Regions from separate parts of the Anaerobacillus sp. 63XJN7_5_ISO-PGPR-S23-430 genome, predicted to be linked through region 1. Evidence: riboswitches for the same ligand, from Rfam matches in the RefSeq annotation. Region 1 holds a riboswitch; each other region holds the start of a gene.
The links. Region 1 has a riboswitch for S-adenosylmethionine ahead of AC0VYJ_RS17460 (methionine ABC transporter ATP-binding protein). Riboswitches for the same ligand answer to the same signal wherever they lie in the genome.

Region 1 (5,651 bases):
AACATTAAAATAATTAAAAAAAGGTCCTCCGTCGTTTTGGCGGAGAACCTTTTTTTCTTTCTTATTCGTCTACTGGTACAACAGCGCCATCGTATTCTTCTTCAATAAAACTCTGAATTTCATCAGAATGAAGAACTTCTACTAACGCCTTGATCGCTTCATTGTCTTCGTCACCTTTGTTTACTGTAATCACATTCACATATGGTGAGTCTGAATCTTCAAGTGCGATGGCATCTTCTTGAGGATTAAGTCCTGCATCAATCGCATAGTTTGTATTGATCATCACTGCATCACCTTCACCTTGCTGGTAAATCTGCGGAAGCAGTGAAGCCTCAACATCTGTTTTGAAATCAATATTCTTAGGGTTTTCAGCAATATCTTCAACCGTTGCATCTGAAGCCTTTACGCCTTCTTTTAATGTGATAAGACCCTGTGCTTCAAGTAATGAGAGCATACGTCCATGGTCAGAAACAGAGTTACTCATTATGATCTGAGCACCATCAGGAAGCTCATCTAAGCTCTTGTAATCCTGAGAGTAAACACCGATTGGCTCGATATGAATGCCTCCAGCATTCACGAAGTCATAATTATCGTTTTCTTCCATTTGCAAGTCCATATAAGGAATTGTTTGGAAATAGTTTGCATCTAATTCACCATTTGCAAGCGTCTTATTAGGTAGAATATAATCCTGGAATGTTTTAATTTCAAGCTCTATTCCTTTTTCCTCTAACATCGGCTTAGCTTCTTCAAGAATTTCAGCATGGGGGATGTTTGAGGCACCTACTACGATTTTCTTCGAATCTTCACCGTCACCAGAACCTTCGCTGCTTCCGCCATTATTCCCACACGCAGCAAGCACTGCAAGAGCAAGAACTACGATTAGCGATAAAAACTTTTTCATCATAATCTCTCCTTTTCTCCTCATTATCTTTTGTCTATTACTCGTGTTGCAATGTCTCCACAAACCTGAAGAATCGCAACAATTACTAATATCAATACTGTTGCAACAAGTGTCACATCAGGATTATTCCTTTGGAAACCTTCAAGATAAGCTAGGTTTCCGAGACCCCCTGCGCCTACAACACCAGCCATAGCGGTGTAGCTTACAAGAGCTATCGCCGTCACAGTAATCCCTGAAATAAGGGCTGGCATTGCTTCTGGTAGAAGCACTTTAAAAATAATCGAACCATTGGATGCTCCCATTGACTGAGAAGCTTCAATGACCCCTTTATCTACTTCACGTAAAGCAATTTCAACCATCCTCGCATAAAATGGCGCTGCTCCTGCAATAAGGGCTGGAAGGGCAGCATTAGCACCTAGCATCGTCCCTATAATGTAAACCGAAAGAGGGATCAGCAAGATAATCAAAATGATAAATGGTATGGAGCGAAATAAGTTCACGACTCCGGCAATAATACTATTCACAAATTTGTTTTCCCATATGTTCCCTCTACCTGTTAGAAACAACAATAAACCAAGGAGGATTCCGAGAATAAACGTTGCCAGAACCGAAATTGCCGTCATGTACGCTGTTTGTAGAGTGGCTTCCCACATAGATTCCCACCTGACGTTAGGAAATAACGATTCAGTCATTCGTAATCACCTCCGCTTTAACACCTTGGGCCTGCACATAATTCAAGGCCTTTTCTACCACAGCCGGTTCCCCTTTAAGGAACACAGAAAGTTTTCCATAAGGACCATCCTGTGTATGAGAAATCTTCCCTTGAATAATGTTGACTTCCACATCAAATTCACGAATCAACTCTGTCACAAGTGGTGAACCTGTTTTTCCTTTCACAAAGGTAAACTGAACAAGTTCTCCATCCTGACTCGTTGCCAGATGTGCAATCGATTCCTTCATTTCTTCAGGCTCGCTTAGCTGATTAACAAAGTCTTTCGTAATCTCTTCCTGCGGATGGTGGAAAACTTCAAGGACAGAACCATTCTCCACTACTCGTCCATTCTCCATAACGGCTACACGATGGCAAATTTTGCGTATGACGTGCATTTCATGCGTGATGAGGACAATCGTTAGGCCAAGTTTCTGATTAATTTCAGTCAGAAGTTCTAGAATGCTATCCGTCGTTTTAGGATCTAAAGCAGAAGTAGCTTCATCACAAAGCAAAACCTTTGGATTGTTAGCAAGTGCTCTCGCAATACCCACTCGCTGCTTTTGTCCACCACTTAGCTGTGAAGGATAAGCTCCTTCCCTACCTTCGAGTCCAACAAGGTTAATTAATTCATCAACACGCTTCATTCTCTTTTCTTTCGGAACACCTGATATTTCAAGAGGAAAGGCGATGTTATCACGTACCGTTCTTGACCAGAGAATATTAAAATGCTGGAAAATCATACCGATTTCCTGTCTTGCTGCACGAAGATCTTTCCCATTAAGAGAAGATAGATTATTACCAGCTACTGTGACTGTCCCATCAGTAGGTCTCTCAAGAAGGTTAAGCATTCGAATTAGCGTACTTTTCCCAGCACCACTGTAGCCAATAACACCAAATATTTCGCCTTTTTTGACTTCAAGGTTAACATCCTTAACGGCTTCCACCTTCCCGGATTTCGAAAAGAAGGTCTTATTAATGCCTTTAAGCTCAATCACATGTCTCACATCCTTTATGCATTTGCATGATCAGCTACCTGAAAAAGGACTTCAGTCCCATGCCTTTGTTCTTTATTTCTGTGCACTTAGAAGCCTAATTCGCTTATCACTTTGTATAGTAAAGTAAAAAAATGCCCTTCTGCTTTGAGCAGAAAGGCATTTGATAAATCGATGTCTTCCTCTCATTTCTCAAAGCAATCGCTTTGCAGGAATTGGCACCTTTTCAAACGAGTCGTTTGACGGTTGCCGGGCTTCATAGGGCCAGTCCCTCCACCTCTCTGAATAAGAGATATATAGTTGTTATTACTTTACTGTGGTTAAGTGCTAAATGAATTCTAGCATGGTACTTTATGAGTGTCAATTACTGAGCAAAAAGTCGGAATAATCTAAAATATATACTTTGAATCCCATTAGAAAACCATCAGCTTATTCGCCTGATGGTTTTCGCTCGTTGAGAAAGTTGTTTATAAAGGGAGATTTTCGCAAGATCCGCATTCCCTCCACTAACAACAACACCAATTCTCTTACCTTCTAAACGATTTGACTTGCATAAGACAGCAGCTATCGATGCAGCACCCGCACCTTCTACAAGCGTTTTGTGTCTCTCAAGCATAAAGACAATCGCTGCAGCAATTTCTTCTTCTGACACGGTTAGCATATCATCAACAAGCTCTTCAATAATTGGAAAAGTTAATTTTCCAGCTTCTTTCACAGAAATACCGTCTGCAATCGATTGGACAGATTGAAGGACAAGAGGACCAGTACCTTTAAATCGATTCCATGTCGCAGATGCTTCAGAAGCCTGGACTCCGATGATTTTCACGTGAGGAAAGAACGACTTAATCGCCATCGCCATTCCAGCTAACAATCCTCCACCTCCAACAGGCACGAGAATCGTATCTAAGTCAGGACATTGTTGCATCATTTCGAGTGCAACCGTTCCCTGTCCTGCCATTACTTCAGGATCATCGAAAGCATGAACGAATGTGGCCCCTTTCTCAACACGCTCACGATCCGCTCCACTAAACGCTTCGTTATACGATTCTCCTTCAAGAACAACCTCTGCTCCATAAGATCGCGTCGCATCAATTTTGCTTGTCGGTGTATGGACGGGCATATAAATCTTAGCTTTAATTCCACGCTCTCTAGCAGAAAGCGCCACTCCCTGAGCATGGTTTCCAGCCGATGCAGCAACAATCCCTCGCGCTGCCTCAATATCCGTTAGCGACGCAACTTTGTTATAGGCACCTCGAAGTTTGAAGGAACCCGTTCGTTGAAGGTTTTCCATCTTCATGAAGACATCTTTATTTGTATAATCATTAAGCGTTGTCGACTGCTGAAGCGGGGTCCTGTGGACGGCTTCCAGCAAATTCTCCATTGCTTTTACGACATGAACGTTATATTTCTCCTGGTAATTCCCAACGTCATTCACTCTCCTACAAGTTGTTTTTCTTCATATAATTTAATTTTATCTTCGAGAGATAAAGTTCGAGATACTTCATCCCATCCATTTAACAGCATTTCTTTCCAATAAGGATCGATCTCGAACGACGCATTTAGTCCTTCTCCATCAATTACTTGCTGTTTACTTAGCTCTACGCTAAGTTCGTATCCATCCTTTGCTTTTTGAAAAAGCTCCGAGATCGTTTCTTGATCAAGAGCGATAGGAAGTATACCGTTTTTTACACAGTTGTTATAAAAGATATCAGCAAAGCTTGTCGCAATGACAATTCGAAACCCATAATCTAGAAGGGCCCATGGAGCATGTTCTCTTGATGAACCACACCCAAAGTTTTTACCCGACACTAGAATAGAAGCATGCTGGTATTGTTGTTCGTTCAAATTAAAATCTTCACGCGGTTGACCATCATCATCAAACCGCCAATTGTAAAAAAGAAACTGACCAAAGCCTTGCCGTTCAATTCTCTTTAAAAACTGCTTCGGAATAATTTGATCTGTATCTACGTTAACCTGCTCAAGGGGATAAACGATCCCTTTGTATTTATTAATCGGTTCCAGGACGTCTCACTCCTTTTACACTACAAGAGGTTTTATTTTTCTAGCGTCTGTAAATCGGCCTTCAATGGCAGCAGCTGCAGCCATAGCTGGGCTGACAAGATGTGTTCTAGCGCCATTCCCCTGACGCCCTTCAAAATTACGGTTAGATGTAGACGCGCAGCGCTCGCCTGGTGGAACAATGTCATCATTCATCGCAAGACACATGCTACATCCTGCTTCTCGCCACTCAAACCCAGCTTCTTTAAAGATCGTATCTAACCCTTCTGCTTCAGCTGCATCCTTCACTGATTTAGATCCAGGTACTACGAGAGCTGTCACACCTTCATGAACTTTTCGACCACGAACAATATCAGCAGCTGAGCGCAGATCACTTAATCGTGAATTCGTACAAGATCCGATGAAAACATATTGAATATCTATATTCTGAATAGGCGTTCCCGGTTTAAGATCCATATAGGCAAGTGCTTGCTTAATTGCTTTTTGGTCACCTGGATCTGCATAATCCTCAGGGAAAGGAACGCGAGCATAAACAGAAGACCCCATTGAAGGATTCGTCCCCCATGTTACTTGTGGCTCGATTTCGTCAGCTCCAATTTCGAGCACTTCATCATACGTTGCCCCTGGATCAGATGCGAGCTCTTTCCACTCAGCAACAGCTCGATCAAAATCTTCTGGAACATGTCTTTTTCCTTTTAAATAGGAAAAGGTAGTCTCATCTGGGCTAATAAGCCCTGCTTTTGCGCCAGCTTCAATTGACATGTTACAAACAGTCATACGTTCTTCCATTGTCATATTTCGAATCGCTTCGCCTGTGTACTCCACAACCGCGCCAGTACCTGCATTAACACCAAATTTAGCAATAACAGCAAGAATTAAATCTTTAGCGGTCACCCCAGAACCAAGGCGTCCGTTCACACGTATTTCAATTGTTTTGGGTCTTGATTGCCATAGCGTTTGAGTAGAAAGAACATGCTCCACTTCACTCGTTCCAATCCCAAAGGCAAGGGCACCAAACGCCCCATGT
Region 2 (5,651 bases), 600 kb from region 1:
TAAGAGCAGATGGAAGGGAGGTCCCGTTTTGTAAAACCCCGGGTTCATGCATGGAAACTTGAGCTATTATGGGGAGGTTCGTTTGTTTTCGAGCAATCCCAAGGACTGATGAAATTTCTTCAAGATCGTAATAAGTTTCGAGTAAGATCCCGTCAACGCCCTCAAGTAGAAGACAGTATAACTGTTCTCTAAAGCTACGTTTGATTTCATCAAGAGAAGTCTTTTGAGTATTGATTCCTCGTATGCCACCGATCGTTCCAAATACATAAGTCGCTTTGTTTGCTGCTTGTCGAGCTAATTTAACAGCTTCAGTGTTCATTTCTTTTACAAGATCTTCAAGACCATATCTCGCTAATTTACTGTAGTTTGCTCCATAGGTGTTCGTTTGTATCACGTCTGAACCTGCTTCTACATATGCGCGGTGTATGTTTAATACTTGCTCTGGATGCGATAGGTTTAACTCTTCAAAACATTGATCTACCCCATATGAATAGAGAGGTGTTCCCATCGCGCCATCACCGATTAGAATATTGTTTTTTAATTTATTAAGGAAACTCATAGTTGACCACTCGCTTCGGAAGCGGAGTATTGCTTTCTAATAGCTGCAAATCCATTTTTGAAATCTTTTAATAAATCATCAGGATTTTCAAGTCCCACAGACAATCGCAATAATCCATCTGTGATGCCTCGTTTTCTTCGTTCTATAGGAGGCATAGAAGCATGTGACATTCTAGCTGGATAGGAGAGAATTGATTCTACGGCACCAAGACTTACCGCGAAAACAGGAATTTGAACATGCTTTGTGAATAGACGCACGGCATTTTCATCAGGTAACCGAAAGGACAAAACTGCACCAGGACCAGCGGCTTGATAAATATGAGTGGAGTGACCAGGGTGATAAGAAAGCCCTGGATAAAAGACTTCTTCTACTATCTTTTCTTTAGTAAGAGCATGCGCAAGACGAAACGCAGATCTAGACGATTGATCTAGCCGACAATGCAATGTTTTTAAGCCACGGAGAACTAACCAGGAATCGTGAGCGCTTAAAATCGATCCAAACGAGTTTTGCAGGAATGCAAGCTGTTCCGCTAATTCCTCACTCTTTACGGCAGCAAGACCAGCGACGACATCGCTATGTCCTGAAATGAATTTCGTAGCACTATGCAATACGATATCGGCTCCGAAGTCTAACGGACGTTGTAGAGCAGGTGTCATAAAGGTGTTATCGACAAATGTTAAACAATTATTCGCTTTAGCTAATTTAACAACGGCTTGAATGTCAGTTACCTTCAGCAAAGGATTAGAAGGCGTTTCGATATAGATTACTTTAGTATTGGATTGAATACCTCTCGCCACTTCATTTAAATCTGTCATGTCTACAAAAGTATGTTTAATTCCAAATCTCCCGAGAACGTCGTGAATCATGCGATACGTCCCACCGTAGACGTCTTCAGATATAAGAACGTGATCGTTTTGTGAAAGGAGCATAAACGAGGTGGCGATAGCGGCCATCCCAGAAGCAAACGCAAATCCCTTAACCCCACCTTCAAGATTGGCAATTGTTTCTTCAAGCGCTTCGCGAGTGGGGTTGCCTGAACGACTGTAATCGTATTTTCCAGGTTGGTCAAAATCCATCTGATGAAATGTAGAAGCCTGTTGGATAGGGACGCTAACAGCTCCCGTAGCTTTATCAAATTTGTGATCGTTATGAAGAAGTTTTGTTTGAAATGTATAATCAGTATTTGTCAATTTGAACAACCTCCTCTTTAAAAATGGACAATGCTTGATTCAGGTCTTGTATTAAGTCATCAATGTTTTCAATCCCAACAGAGAAACGTAGCAGTCGATTGCACACCCCTTTTTCAAGTCTGATGTCTTCTGGTATCTCAGCATGAGTTTGCGTTGAAGGATATGTGATAAAGCTTTCTACCCCTCCAAGACTTTCAGCAAATGTGACAAGTGTTAATTTTCTAAGAAAGAGATCTACCCATTCTTCGGAGCGCAATCTGAAAGAAAGCATCCCACCTTTATCTGGATAAAAAACGTCTGTTATTGCTTCATGATTTGTTAAAAATTCAGTTACCTTTCTGGCATTCTCTTCATGCTGCTTCATTCTGAGTGGCAAGGTTTTCATGCCTCTCATTAATAACCAGGAATCAAAAGGAGAAAGCACAGCGCCTGCACCGTTTTGGTATTGTTGGATTTCAGCGCAAATATTCTCACCTTTTGCAACCACAAGCCCTGCGAGAATATCATTATGACCGCCTAAATACTTAGTGGCACTATGCACGACGATATCCGCCCCAAGCAGTAGTGGGTTTTGTAGAAGAGGGGTGAACAAAGTATTGTCTACAATAAATAATAGGTCCCTGTTTTCTGTTATCCGTGCAATTTTTTCAAGATCTGTTAATTTCATTAATGGATTAGATGGATTTTCAACAAAAATGGCTTTTGTACGGTGAGTTAGGAGTGATGAAAGTTGTTCATTTCTTTGTGTATCAAAATATGTGAAGGAGATACCATAATGTTTTTCAGCATGGGCAAATAATCGATAAGTCCCACCATACAAATCATCTGAGACGAGAATATGGTCGCCGCTTTTGAATATGGCAAGGATTGCTTGAATCGCAGCCATTCCGGAACTAAAAGCAAATCCCTGATCACCATGTTCGAGTTCTGATATAGCGGATTCTAAAATGGATCGTGTCGGGTTTTTGGTTCTTGAATAATCGAATCCGGTGGATTGACCGATGCCTTCATGGCTATACGATGTGGAGAAGTACACTGGAGGATTTACCGCACCGGTTTTAGTATCTGAATGATTACCTAATTGGACAAGTAGTGTTTCTAACTGTTTATTCGACATAATCAATCTCCTTTTCATTGAATAAGGGCAATAAAAAAAGCCCTCTATAAGAAGAAGACTTTGGTTGCTCTTCTTCTTATCTTCCAAGTTGAAATCAACTTGCTGGAGTTAGCACCTTACCAGAAAATATCTGGTGGTTGCTGAAGCTTCATAGGGCCAGTCCCTCTGCTTCTCTTGATAAGAATTGAAAATATATGGAATTTTATTGTGTCGCTTTTTTCATAATCTACATCACTTTAAAGTGAAAAGCAAGGGATTTGAGTAAATTATCAAAATTTTTCTTCTGTTGAATCATTTGCTCGCTCGTTCGTTACACGTTTTTTTGGTAACGGGATTTCTTTAATCGTAAGATAAAGTAGCATGATGGCCACAATCCAATAAAGTAGGAATCCTAAAGGGACTGCTGTTTTAATGAGGGCCATAATCGCAAAGAAGAGCGTTGGAATTGTTACTGAATAAACAGATAAGACCCAAAGTTGTTTATAAGAAGCTTTTCTTCCGGTAATACTTCTCAATAGTAGTCCAATTGTAGCTAGTACGGTAACTCCTATAAACTTAAGGCCGGTTTGAAACAAATAGATAACGAATATCAGTAACGGAATAAAGATAGGGAGCAGGTTGTCCAGATTATTACTTAGCTCATTAACATCTTGCTTCGTGAAAGTCATCGAACTAAAGTTACTGTAATTAAACTCCTGTCTAGCACCGCTATCTACAACGATTACACGATCTTTTAGGAATGCGATAACGGAATCATATTGATCAACATCATCAGGCTTTGTCTGGTCTGTCGCATCAAAAATAAAAGTATTTTCATCATTTTGTCGAATAAGCGGTTCAGACTGTTCACTTGTTAAAGATCCGTCCTCTAAAGTGAATTCTGGTAGATCTGACATATGTGTTTTGAGATCCTCATAAGCGTTTGTAAAGGATAGAGCCGTCATAATTCCTACTGGCACAGAAGAAAGGAACATAAGTAAAAACACGTACAATATTGGCTTGCCTAGCTTTTGAAAACGGAATCTGGCCATCATCTTAGGGGAAAATAAGCTGTAGTAAAGTTGTTTAAAAACGTTCAAATTAATAATCTCCTTTCTAAATGTGGAGCGTTTCTCCACCCAATCAGTTTATCTTATATAGAGAGAAGGGAACAGTATTCTTGGTGAAACTTTATTGAAATAAATTTGTTTTCAGCATAATATCTTTACAAATCTATATTAACTCTTTACAAAGGGGGGAGCGATGTAGATAATAGACAAGGGACTTTGTTGAGTATTGTCGAAAAAAATAAAACATAAGTGCAAGGGGTTGAAATGATGGAACTCAACGTTCAGGAGATGATCTTTCAGTTTGTGGGAGGTCTTGGTATTTTCCTGTTTGGACTAAAGTATATGGGAGACGGCCTTCAACGATCAGCAGGTGATCGATTAAGAGACATTCTCGATCGTTTTACGACTAACCCGTTTATGGGTGTGCTCGCTGGGGTCATTGTAACTATTCTCATACAAAGTAGTTCAGGAACAACGGTTTTAACAGTCGGTCTTGTTAACGCAGGATTTATGACTCTGAAGCAAGCAATTGGCGTTGTAATGGGTGCGAACATTGGTACAACTGTTACAGCATTTATTATTGGTTTTCCTATTAAAGATTACGCACTTCCAATTATAGCCATCGGTTCTTTGTTAATTTTCTTCTTTAAAAACAAGAAAATTAACTACGCTGGTCAAATCGTCTTCGGATTTGGTGCGTTGTTCTTTGGACTTGAATTAATGAGTACGGGAATGAAACCACTTCGTAGCCTTGAGGCTTTCCAAGAATTAACAGTAAGCATGAGCTCGAACCCACTGTTAGGCGTTGTGATCGGTACAGTATTTACTGTCATTGTACAAAGTTCCAGTGCGACAATTGGTGTATTGCAAGGTCTTTATTCACAGAACGCAATGGATATTCAAGCTGCATTACCAGTTCTGTTTGGAGATAATATCGGTACAACGATTACCGCAGTTCTTGCTTCTATCGGTGCATCCGTTGCCGCTAGACGTACAGCACTGACTCACGTTATTTTCAATTTAATTGGAACGGCGCTTTTCCTAATATTCTTATTCGCCTATACGCCGTTTATTGAATACTTAAGAGATGCATTAAACTTAACACCGGAAATGACGATTGCATTCGGACACGGGATCTTTAACATTACAAATACTGTTATCCAGTTCCCATTCATTGCCGGACTTGCCTATCTCGTTACAAAAATTATTCCTGGTGATGATGCAACGATTGAATATAAGCCAAAACACCTTGATCCAGTATTTATCGAACGCTCTCCATCTGTTGCATTAGGACAAGCTAAAGAAGAAGTGATTCGAATGAGCGGATTTGCTTATAAGGGTGTTAAAGAAGCATCAAATTATTTAACATCTAAGAGTCAGAAGAGCGCTGAAAAAACCGCTCAGTATGAAGAAGCTATTAACAACCTGGATAATAAAATTACAGATTACCTTATCCAATTATCAGCAACTTCTCTGTCTGGAGATGAGTCGACACGACACGGTATGCTAATGGACTCAGTTCGTGATATCGAGCGTATTGGCGATCATATGGAGAATATTGTTGAGTTGGTTGATTATCAAATAAGCAATAAAGTGAAGATGACTGACGTTGCTATGAAAGACCTTGATGAAATGTTTAATCTGACTCTTTCTGCACTCAATGAAGCCTTTGATGCACTTGATAAATGGGATGTAGCTAAGGCGCAGGAAGTTGTTAAGCTAGAAGATAAGATCGA
Region 3 (5,651 bases), 750 kb from region 1:
TTAGTAATGAACTAAGGACAAAAAGGAGCGATATTTTCATCACTACTGTTCGCCCATAGCGGTCTGAAACAAAGCCAAGTATAAGAAGTCCTGGTATCATCGTGATGACGGGCATGGACATAAGTAAGCTTGACGTTGTTGCCGTTAAATGAAATTCACTCGCAAATATTGGAAGCAATGGTTGAAAAGCATAAAGTGCCGAAAAGACTAATAATGCTCCACATCCAAGACTAACCGCCGCTCGCCAGAAACCCGCATCTTTTGATGTATATGGCTGATTGTTATTTAGAACAACTGACACTTGATCATCACCTTCAATTTTCTATCTTACTTTTATTTTAACTGATTGGGAATTTGAGTGAGATCAATTCCCCACACCACTGGCATATAAAAATAAATCGCCAGTGTAATAATGACGACAGATGTTAGATTTAGCCAGAAACCTGCTCTCGCCATATCTGGGATTTTTAAATAGCCTGACCCGAATACAACGGCGTTCGGAGGGGTTGCAACCGGAAGCATAAAAGCACAGCTTGACGCAATTCCTGCCCCAATCATTAGAGCATAAGGATGAACTCCGATCGCGGATGATAGAGACGCCATGATTGGAAACATCATTGTCGCCGTCGCCGTATTTGATGTAATCTCCGTTAAGAAAATAACAAGCGATGTGACAAGTAGTAAAATGACGAACAGATGGATGCCTTCAAGAACCGTTAATTGCTCCCCAATCCAATTCGCAAGTCCTGATTCCTGAAAGCCAGAAGCAATGGCGAGTCCGGCTCCAAATAATAGAAGAATTCCCCATGGTAATCCTTTTGCTGTATCCCAATCTAAAAGAAAGGCACCTTTTTTCGAAGGGGCAGGTATAAGAAAAAGTAATAGCGCTGCAGTCATCGCAATGACAGTGTCATTTATATTCGGATTAAGCTCACTTAAAACAAAGGAACGGCTAATCCAGGCAACCGCAGTGAAAGAAAAAACCACCATAATGACCTTTTCTTCCATAGACATTTTCCCAAGATCCGCTTTCTCCTTATTAATCACCTCTTTCCCGCCTGGCAGCTCTTTAACATTCATCGGAAATGCCATTTTCACAAGGTAATACCAGCAGCCGAATAAAAGAAGAACAGTTAGAGGTACGCCAAACATCATCCAGCGGGCAAATGAAATCTCGATGCCATATAGCTCATTGACCACGGCTGCAAAGATGGTATTAGGAGGTGTTCCAATCAATGTTGCTAGACCACCAATTGAGGCACTGTACGCGATGCCAAGCATAATGGCTTTCCCAAAATTAAATTGCGGCACCCCTTCTTCTTGCTTCATATCAAGCTGCTCGGATACTTGATAAATCACGGCCAGCCCAATTGGCACCATCATCATAGCCGTTGCCGTGTTTGAGATCCACATTGATAAAAAGCCTGTTGCAATCATAAAGCCAAGTACAATTCTCTCTGTACTTGTTCCTATTGCTGATATAATGAAAAGAGCAATTCGTTTATGTAAATGCCACTTCTGCATTGTAAGCGCGATCAAAAAACCACCCATAAATAGAAAAATGGTGTTATCGCCATAAGCTGATGCTGTTAAATCACCTTTTAGTCCGCCCGTTAGTGGAAATAAAATTAATGGTAAAAGAGACGTCGCCGGTATCGGAATGGCTTCTGTAATCCACCACGTTGCAATCCACGCCGTACTTGCTAAGATGGCCAAACCTGCTTCTGAAAGACCATTTGGATTAAAAAACAACATTATGCTAAGAAAAAGGACCGGTCCGAGGATTAACCCCGTCAGTTTCCTTTTATCATAAGCAGGATCTGGTCCAGATGCATAACCTGGATTTTTTTGAGAACTTTTTGAAGGGATTTCCGGCGTGTGTGAAGAAGCGAATGTTAAGAGATCTTTTGCTCGATCATGTTCTTTCCATAATTGGTTCCAAAGGTGTTGTTCCATAGTCATACCTCCTATCGTTCATTAAACTATAGTGTAGAATTCGCTCGCCACATCTGTCAATAAATTCACAATTTTGGTACTTTATTACTCTCTTTCGAGAAAGGACTTTTGATTCGTTTTTCCATTTCCATACAAGTAATTCATTTCAAACCCCCTTAAATTTCCATTTGGGGCGAAAATTATAAGTTGATGATATGTTTTTTTATAATTCAAAATAAATAAACTCAATGATTAAATGTAAGAATAGATACACAATCCACAACAAGTTGCTCAAAATCGATCCAGGGGGTATATGATGAGAAAGATACAACAGACTACTATTAATTCGGTTGTGAAATACGGACAAACAAAGCTTCCAAAATCAGCTAATACAGAATGTCCAGAATGCGGAAACGATGCTTCATTTCAACTGAAGTTCGATTATCAAATTAATCAGGCTGTGTTCTCCACGCTTTCTCGCTGCTCTATTTGTAAAGAAGCTGTACTTTTTATACTCATTAAAACGTCCCATAATGATCGCGGAGAAGAAGTTGAGCTATTCGTGCATCAAACCTCTTTTACACGAGAGCCGCTCGGCAGACTGACTAGCACAGCTAGATTACCCGATGACCTTGAGCGTGTTTATCGCTCAGCAGTGAATGTACATAACATGAAGGATTGGACTGCAACGGCTGTAATGGCTAATCGTGTTCTTGAGAGCATTACAGGTAGTTTTCTATCTGAAAATGAGCTAGGACAGCCACTTTCTAAACAGCTAGAAACACTTGCTAAGCAGATTGATTTAGAAGAACCAATTGTAAAACTAGGACACCTACTAGGCAAAGGTAGTAATTTAAATAACCTGCTTTGTCTTGAGAAAGCTACAAGTGAAGAAACGGCCAACTTAATTATCGACTTACTAGATTCACTTATTGAATACTTGTACATTCTTCCTCAACGAATTGTGCATCTTCAAAAACAAATCGAAGGATAATAAAAAAAAGCAGGTAGCTCAAATTGAGCTACCTGCTTTTTAAATGCTCATATCAAATTTTAATTCAAGATTCTGTTTACTATCACTTTAGCCCTTTTTCGAAAAAGAGGGATAGTTGATGAAAATCGCAATAATTCCTGCAATAGCAATGAGGATTGGATAAATTGAATACGGTAGTAGAGCGAGTGGCGAAATCGACGCAAGACCTGCTACTGCAAGCACCTGTGCCCCATATGGGAGCATGCCCTGTATACTACCTGAGAAAATATCAAGAATACTAGCAGACTTTCGTGGGTCTACCCCATATTCTTCGGAAATGTTTTTCGCAAGTGGCCCCCCCATTATGATCGAAATGGTGTTGTTAGCTGTTGATAAATCAAGCACGCTTGCGAGACCGGCGATACCAAACTCTGCTCCTCTACGAGAAGTTACTTTGCTCAGGATTTTGTCCAATACGTATTGTATTCCTCCGTTATGCTTAATGACTTCAATCATCCCTCCGATGACGAGAGCAATCATGGCAAGGTCTTCCATCCCTTTTATGCCCTCTGTAACCGTGGAGATCAGTCCACTCATTCCAAATGTTCCGTTATATAAACCTACAATCCCAGCAAATAAGGTACCACTTACAAGTACAATAAGAACATTAACACCAGCGATCGCTGCGATCAGTACACCTAAATAAGGGATAATTGTAACGAAATCAAATGCGTGTTCTCCTCCAACCGTTGCTTGCTCTCCCATCGTTAAAGCACCATATACAATGGCTGTTACGATAGCAGCTGGCAAGACTATAAAAAAGTTTACTTTGAATTTATCTTTCATTTGCGTATTTTGTGTGCGTACTGCCGCAATTGTAGTATCTGAAATCATAGAAAGATTGTCACCAAACATTGCCCCACCTATGACCGCTGATAAAGCCAGTGCCGGGGCAACTCCGGTTTGCTCTGCAATTCCAATTCCAATGGGAGCAAGTGCTACAATCGTTCCCATCGATGTACCCATCGAAATAGAAATAAAACAGCCAATGACAAATAAACCTACGATTAAAAGATTAGCTGGTAGAATCGATATACCTAAATTAACAATCGAATCTACTGCTCCAATTTTTTCAGCTGTTCCGGCAAACGCCCCAGCCAGTAAAAAGACCAAAATCATTAATATGATATTCGTATTACCTGCTCCACGACAAAACACTTCCACTTTTTTCATAAAGCTTTCTTTTCGATTCATCGAAAGAGCTACGCCCGCCGCAATTAGAGAAGCGAGAATAACAGGCATACTATAAAAGTCCTTTGTTATGATAGCTGTACCAATAAAAAGCACAATAAATATTCCAAGGGGAAGTAAAGCCAGGCCGTTCCCCTTTATTTCTTTCTCCATTATTCATGTCTCCTTCATCTTTTATTCTGTCTCAATAAAAAAAGCCCACTTCAAGAGAAGAAGGCTTTTGCACTTATCTCTCAAGATTTCTCTTGCTGGAAGCAGCACCTTTCTGATGATCAGAGGTTGCTGAAGCTTCTTTGGGCCAGGTCCCTCCACTTCTCTTAATAAGAAATATACAATTATCAATGAGCGCATGCTTCATTTTACTTTTTCATAACGAGCTTTACTTTATCACGCATTATTCTGATGAGTCAACTTTGATTAACTGCATCAAAATAAACTCCTCATCCTTAAAGGAGTTTACCTGATTAACTAGTCTGGTTCAAGCTTTGTATGACTACCAATTTTTGCAATAGATCAATCTTTATTTTCCCAAAAACCGCTCAATATCCTTCATAATCGATTCCGGTTTTTCTTCTGGTAGAAGGTGACCGGTTTTTTCATAGATGATCAGTTTAGCATTGGGGAGATCGTTACTGAGACGCTTCCCAATTTTCAACGGCACAACTCTGTCATTTTCTCCCCATATTAGTAGGCTAGGTGTATGAATTTGATTTAGTTCAGCTTCTGACAAATCTCCTTCGCGATCTCGAATCATCCTAACTAATGACCGAAAGATACCCTCATTGAAGAAAGGTTGGATATATCCATCCATCATTTCTTCATCGATAAGGGAAGGATCATAAACACAATTAAGCAAATTTCCTCTGACACCTTTTCGATAAAGCCACCTTTTCAAGTATACCGAGAAAAAAGGTAAATACGATGTATACACTAGACTCTGTTTAGCCTTTTCAAGATATCCTGAACTGCACAGTAAAATATTCTTACTAACGAGATCATCTTTCATAGCCGAGGCTCTCATTGCTACTTGCCCACCCATAGAATGGCCGATCATAACAGTATGATCAATTGAAAGTCTTTCTAAAAGTTCAACCACCACTTCCGCATAATTATGATAAGAGTGGACAAAACGATTAGACTTTTCACTTTTTCCGAACGGAGGAAGATCAATGGCAACAACAGTATATGCCTTTGTTAATAATGGTATCAATCTTCTGAAGCTGAAGCTCGACGATAGAAAACCGTGAAGAAGCGTTAATACTGGCCGATCGACGGCTGTGTCATTTCTATAGTATTCATAGTGAATATCAATTCCTTTGATCTTTTCCGTATTTTGTTTAAGATTTTGAGCTAATAGCATCTTTCATCTCACTCCGGATTTTGAATTCATCTGATCTGATTTACTCTTCGTTTCTAACCAGAAAGGATAGTCTCACTTATTCAGGTTTGACTTTATACTTATTTTACCCCAATCCTGAAATGAAAAACTTTT
Region 4 (5,651 bases), 370 kb from region 1:
GAGTTTACTTGTTTAACAGAGGAGGTTGATTTAGAGTGTTCGGATGTATTGATTTCAGATATGCACTGGGGAGGCGCTTCTCCTGGTGCGATGTGGAGCCAAAATGGAGATGGACTCTATTTCCTTGCTAGTAAAGAAGGAAACACTGGTGTTTATTTCGTCGGAGAAGATTGCACGGTTCGACAAATAGCGGGTGGTGACAGGCACCATTATGCATTTCACTACTTGCCAGGCGCGAATGAAGCGGCTGTTGCAATTAGCGATCCACTTAACATTGGCGATATTTATACGCTTTCGTTTCATGGAGATCGGGTAAATGAACTGTGTTTGTCTCAATCAAATGCTGACGTTCTCGAATGCCTGGATCTCTCGACACCAGAAATGTTTACATACGCTGGGAAAGACGGTTTGGAGATTCAGGGCTGGCTCATGAAGCCAAAGGATTTTAAGGAAGATCAGGAACATCCCCTTATTCTTGAAATTCACGGTGGACCACATATGATGTATGGTAATTCATTTATGCACGAATTTCAGCTTCTTGCAGCAAAAGGATATGTTGTCCTTTATACGAATCCACGTGGTAGTCAGGGATATGGACAAGAGTTTGTGAATGGTTGCCGAGGAGATTATGGTGGGGGTGATTATGAGGATTTGATGGCGGGTGTTGATGCCGCTTTGAACAAGTATTCCTTTATTGATGAAGCTCAACTTTTCGTGACGGGAGGAAGCTACGGTGGCTTTATGACGAACTGGATTGTTGGGAAAACCGATCGATTCAAAGCAGCGGTTACCCAGCGCTCCATTTCGAATTGGCAGAGTTTCTATGGCGTTAGTGACATCGGATACTTTTTCACAAAGTGGGAAGTTGGAAGTGATTTAGATGAAAACCCTGCTAAGCTATGGCATCATTCACCGCTTAAGTATGTGGACCAAATCGAAACCCCACTTTTAATTCTTCATAGCGAAAATGATTACAGGTGCCCTATAGAGCAAGGAGAACAGTTATATGTGGCTTTAAAGCATCGTGGGAAGGAAACGATGTTTGTAAGATTCCCAGATTCTGATCATAATTTATCAAGAAGCGGTCATCCAGAACTACGAGTGGAACGACTTAAGCATCTAGGAAACTGGTTCGACAATTACCTAGAAGGAAGACAATAAGAAATCTTTCGACAAATAGCGGGCGGTGACAGGCACTTTTTGAGATCTTCCCTTGACGCCCTTCGAGAAAGATACTATACTATTGAAAATAGTTAAATAATATTGAAAACTCTTATCAAGAGTGGCAGAGGGACTGGCCCTGTGACGCCCAGCAACCATCTCAGTTCGTGAGAAAGGTGCTAATTCCAGCAGACGAGCAATCGTTTGAAAGATGAGAGAGAGTTCAGCGCTGCTGATAATGATGAAATGATACAACTCTCTCTGTACTTTACAGAGGGAGTTTTTTTATTGGGAGGGGATTTTAGCAGATCGAAGCACTTTTGCGCTTTTATATTTTAGCGCTAAAACGCTTTACATTACTATATGAACTTTAAAGGAGATTGAGAAATGAAGAAATCATTGTATTTATTAGGTGCACTTATTTTAGTCTTTTTGGCAGGTTGTTCTGGAAATGAGGCTTCTGGAGATTCAGAAGATGGCCCACTGAAGGTAGGGGTAACGGCTGGTCCGCATGAAGATGTGATGAACAAGGTGAAGGAAATCGCAGCGGAAGACGGGTTTGAAATTGAAGTGATTGCGTTTAATGATTATGTGATGCCAAATACAGCCCTTGATGAAGGGGAATTGGATGCGAACGTATTTCAGCATGAACCTTATTTGAATGATTATGTAAAAGAAAGAGGACTCGAGCTTTCCAAGGTAGCAACTACGATTACTTTCCCAATGGGAATTTATTCTGACAAATATAAGAGTCTTGATGAATTGCAAGAAGGCGACAAAGTTGGCTTGCCTAACCATTCAACAGGTGAACCTAGAGCGCTAATGTTGTTTGAGCAAGCTGGCATTATTGAGTTGAAAGATGGCGTTGGTGTTAAAGCAACGATCAAAGATATTGAGAAGAACCCTTATAATCTCGAATTTGTTCCATTAGAAGCTTCACAAATTCCAAGACAGCTTGGTGAGCTTGCGATTGCAGCAATTAATACGAACTTTGCAATGGAAAGTGGACGCGTACCGAAAGAAGATTCTCTTGAAATGGAACCCGAAGATTCCCCGTGGGTGAACGTGATTGCAACACAAACAGAGAACAAAGATGATGAACGTATTCAAAAGCTAGTGAACTACTATCAATCAGATGAAGTGAAGCAATTTATCCAGGACGAATTTAACGGTTCTGTTGTTGCATCCTGGTAATTCGAAAGAGGAGTGAGCACGATGATTCGATTAGAAAATATAACGAAAACGTATAAAAGCGGTGAGACGATTACGAAGGCGGTTGATGATGTTTCCATAGAAGTTGAGAAAGGAAGCATCTATGGCGTCATCGGTTATAGTGGTGCTGGAAAGAGCACGCTTGTCCGAATGGTGAATCTTCTGGAGCGACCGACAGATGGAAAGGTATTTATCAATGACATTGAGCTCACTTCTTTGTCTACTGGAAAGCTTCAAAAAACAAGACAGCGCATCGGGATGATTTTTCAGTCTTTTAATTTATTGAAAACAGGCACTGTGTATCAAAACATTGCCATTCCGCTGAAGCTTACGGGTCTTCGTAAAAAAGAGATTGAAGCGCGAGTTGATAAATATTTAGGTATCGTTGGGTTATCGGATAAGCGGGATGCTTATCCTTCCCAGCTATCAGGTGGTCAGAAGCAGCGTGTGGCGATTGCCCGTGCGCTTGCTCATGAACCTGAAGTGCTACTGTGCGATGAGGCAACGAGTGCCCTTGACCCAGATACGACAGAATCAATCCTATCTTTATTGGAACAAATCAATCGTGATTTTGGAATCACGATTTTACTCATTACGCATGAAATGCACGTTGTCCAGAAAATATGTCATGAAGTGGCTGTGATGGAGAACGGGAAGGTGATTGAACAGGGGCGAGTGATCGATATCTTTAGTAAGCCTGCTACAACGACGGCCAAACGATTTGTTCAGTCGTTATTCCAGGATGAGCTTCCAGAGTCGCTTGTGTCTCGATTGAAAGAGCGTGGTCAGATCGTGAATCTTTCATTTATTGGGGAGAAATCAGGTAGTCCCGCTCTTGCGCTTGTTAGTAAGAAGTTCGACGTGTATCCGTCCATTTTAGCAGGGAACATTACACAACTGAAGGATCAGCCTTTTGGTAGGCTAGTCGTTCATTTAGATGGGGAAGCGGAAGAGACGGCTCGGGCCGTTGCGTTTTTAGAGGAAAGTGGCGTCGTAGTAGAAGGCTATGTTCAGGAGGTGGAAGCTCATGTCAGCTAAGGTATCGGAGTTTATTGATCTTTGGGGTGCAGACATTTGGAACGCGATTATTGAAACATTTCAAATGGTTGGGATCTCACTACTGATTTCAGTGTTGATTGGGCTCCCGCTTGGTGTGCTACTTGTTTTAACTAGACCTGAAAAAGCATTAGAAAATAAAGTTCTTTTCCGTATATTAAATGCGGCTATAAACGTGATCAGGTCGATTCCATTTATCATTTTACTGTTTTTCATTTTACCTTTTACAAAAATGATTGCAGGTACAACAATTGGAGTAAAAGGTGTGATTGTGCCGCTCGTTGTCTTTACGGCGCCGTATATCGCAAGGTTGATGGAATCCGCTCTTCTTGAGGTAGATCGTGGAGTAGTAGAAGCCTACGAAGCAATGGGGGTAAAAACCAGACACATTATCTGGCATGTTCTTGTAAGGGAGTCTCGTTCATCGATCGTTCTTGGATTAACGATTGCGACAATTGGACTGATTGGGGCAACGGCAATGGCTGGGCTCGTTGGAGCAGGTGGACTTGGTGATCTCGCTTATCGATACGGTCATTTGCGATATGAAGTCGATGTGATGTACGTTACGGTATTTCTCCTTATTGTCCTTGTTCAGGGACTACAATCGTTTGGGAATGTTCTCTCCGCTCGTTTGAAGAAGGATTAAGTTAAAAGAAAATCTTTTTGTTTTATTGTCATTAGCAGGTGTGTCTTCAATAAATGAACTTCATGATCAGTTTGTTCATCAGATTTAGGAGGAAGAAAAGATGGAATCAATTCAGGTAAGAGCAACGCCAGGACATTATGAATGTCGATCAGGTATCCTTCAAGAATTACCACGATTGCTTAAGGAAGGGCAGTTTCAAAAAGTGTTTGTGATTTCTGGACAGCAATCTTGGGAAGCAGCCCAGGGTTATTTTCCAGATCTATCTGCCTTTCATGTAGCTTATTCTACGTACAGTGGTGAATGTTCAGAAACAGAAATTAAAAGACAATCTGAATTAGCCAATATACACGGTGCCGATTTGATACTCGGTGTAGGTGGTGGAAAGGTTCTGGATGTAGCGAAAGCGGTTGGTAATGAAGTAAACAAAGATGTGGCTCTTGTGCCGACGCTTGCGTCTACTTGTGCGGCAACGACGCCACTTAGTGTGAAGTATTCAGACGAGGGAGAGTTTATTGAGTATACTATTTTTCCAAGAAGTACATATCTTGTTCTTGTAGAACCTGAAATTCTTGTGCAGGCACCAATCGCTTATTTGAAAGCGGGGATTGGTGATACGCTGGCCAAATGGTATGAAGCGAGAGCACTCATTGAGGAACTGCCTTCGACGCCAATCCCAGTAAAACTAGCGTATGAAGTAGCAAGAAGCTGCCGTGATGTCCTTGTGGCAGATGGTGAAAAAGCGGTTAAGGATCAACAGAATGGTCGTTTGAGTGATGCGTTTATTCGGGTGATTGAAACAAATCTTTTATCAGGAGGGATGGTAGGAGGTCTTGGAGATCGCTATGGTCGGATTGCAGCGGCACACTCCATTCATAACGGATTAACACATGTATCTGAAGCTCATTCGTTTCTTCACGGTGAGAAGGTAGCTTATGGCATACTTGTGCAACTTGTACTAGAAGGTGAGTGGGAAGAGGTGAGAGGTTTATTTGCCTATTATAAAGAAATTGGTTTGCCCCTCTCGTTAGAGTCAATTGGCATTGAACCAACAAATGTGGAGAGCATAGGTCAAGTCATCGCAGAATACGCTACGAGAGATGGGGAGTCTATTCATTTCCCTTCAGGTCATGTGACGAAAAATGATGTAGTTGAAGCGATTCTTGGATTAGAAGCATTACAAGTTACGTTAAGTTGATTAGGCATATCTAGTGAGTAAAAAAGTCCCCTGGAAGTTACGGTTCAACGCCCAGGGGATTAAATATGATAGATGGATTTTGCGAGTAGATCAAGAGGGCGATTGCGATGTTCCTTCCATTGACATTGTTGATCAGCACCTGGCTGAAAATAGTTCTTGATCAGTAATAAAATCATTGAAATGTTCCCCTCCGATTCAACGAATGTGTTGTTTAGCGCCTATTAATAATTTCCTGTTCAAGAACGTAAATGTTCTCCATGTCCAGCACCTCCTTGTTTCTCTCTTTCCTTGTTAATTACAGTCTACGCCGTATGCGTATCAAATAAACCAGTCACCAGTTCGGTTTTCAACTCATACTTAAGATGGAGATTTCCTAAGCCT

Region 2: it holds a riboswitch for S-adenosylmethionine, as region 1 does, so the genes downstream of both, AC0VYJ_RS14490 (methionine biosynthesis PLP-dependent protein) here and AC0VYJ_RS17460 (methionine ABC transporter ATP-binding protein) in region 1, are expected to answer to the same signal.
Region 3: it holds a riboswitch for S-adenosylmethionine, as region 1 does, so the genes downstream of both, AC0VYJ_RS13695 (Na+/H+ antiporter NhaC family protein) here and AC0VYJ_RS17460 (methionine ABC transporter ATP-binding protein) in region 1, are expected to answer to the same signal.
Region 4: it holds a riboswitch for S-adenosylmethionine, as region 1 does, so the genes downstream of both, AC0VYJ_RS19255 (MetQ/NlpA family ABC transporter substrate-binding protein) here and AC0VYJ_RS17460 (methionine ABC transporter ATP-binding protein) in region 1, are expected to answer to the same signal.

Annotation. Positions count from the first base shown of each region.
Region 1 covers NZ_CM149686.1:3,338,810-3,344,460, forward strand. Annotated here, with positions in the region: gene AC0VYJ_RS17445 (L-lactate dehydrogenase) at 1-8, shown strand, start outside; gene AC0VYJ_RS17450 (MetQ/NlpA family ABC transporter substrate-binding protein) at 62-901, opposite strand; gene AC0VYJ_RS17455 (methionine ABC transporter permease) at 925-1,593, opposite strand; gene AC0VYJ_RS17460 (methionine ABC transporter ATP-binding protein) at 1,586-2,608, opposite strand; SAM riboswitch class I at 2,788-2,897, opposite strand; gene ilvA (threonine ammonia-lyase) at 3,030-4,040, opposite strand; gene leuD (3-isopropylmalate dehydratase small subunit) at 4,037-4,627, opposite strand; gene leuC (3-isopropylmalate dehydratase large subunit) at 4,643-5,651, opposite strand, start outside.
Region 2 covers NZ_CM149686.1:2,736,625-2,742,275, reverse strand. Annotated here, with positions in the region: gene AC0VYJ_RS14500 (bifunctional homocysteine S-methyltransferase/methylenetetrahydrofolate reductase) at 1-559, opposite strand, end outside; gene metC (cystathionine beta-lyase) at 556-1,749, opposite strand; gene AC0VYJ_RS14490 (methionine biosynthesis PLP-dependent protein) at 1,736-2,866, opposite strand; SAM riboswitch class I at 2,940-3,050, opposite strand; gene AC0VYJ_RS14485 (DUF1189 domain-containing protein) at 3,136-3,945, opposite strand; gene AC0VYJ_RS14480 (Na/Pi cotransporter family protein) at 4,183-5,651, shown strand, end outside.
Region 3 covers NZ_CM149686.1:2,591,344-2,596,994, forward strand. Annotated here, with positions in the region: gene AC0VYJ_RS13680 (MFS transporter) at 1-301, opposite strand, end outside; gene AC0VYJ_RS13685 (SLC13 family permease) at 334-1,956, opposite strand; gene AC0VYJ_RS13690 (hypothetical protein) at 2,252-2,929, shown strand; gene AC0VYJ_RS13695 (Na+/H+ antiporter NhaC family protein) at 3,017-4,312, opposite strand; SAM riboswitch class I at 4,383-4,486, opposite strand; gene AC0VYJ_RS13700 (alpha/beta fold hydrolase) at 4,680-5,519, opposite strand.
Region 4 covers NZ_CM149686.1:3,708,550-3,714,200, reverse strand. Annotated here, with positions in the region: gene AC0VYJ_RS19260 (alpha/beta hydrolase family protein) at 1-1,161, shown strand, start outside; SAM riboswitch class I at 1,271-1,379, shown strand; gene AC0VYJ_RS19255 (MetQ/NlpA family ABC transporter substrate-binding protein) at 1,549-2,355, shown strand; gene AC0VYJ_RS19250 (methionine ABC transporter ATP-binding protein) at 2,377-3,411, shown strand; gene AC0VYJ_RS19245 (methionine ABC transporter permease) at 3,401-4,075, shown strand; gene AC0VYJ_RS19240 (iron-containing alcohol dehydrogenase family protein) at 4,176-5,270, shown strand.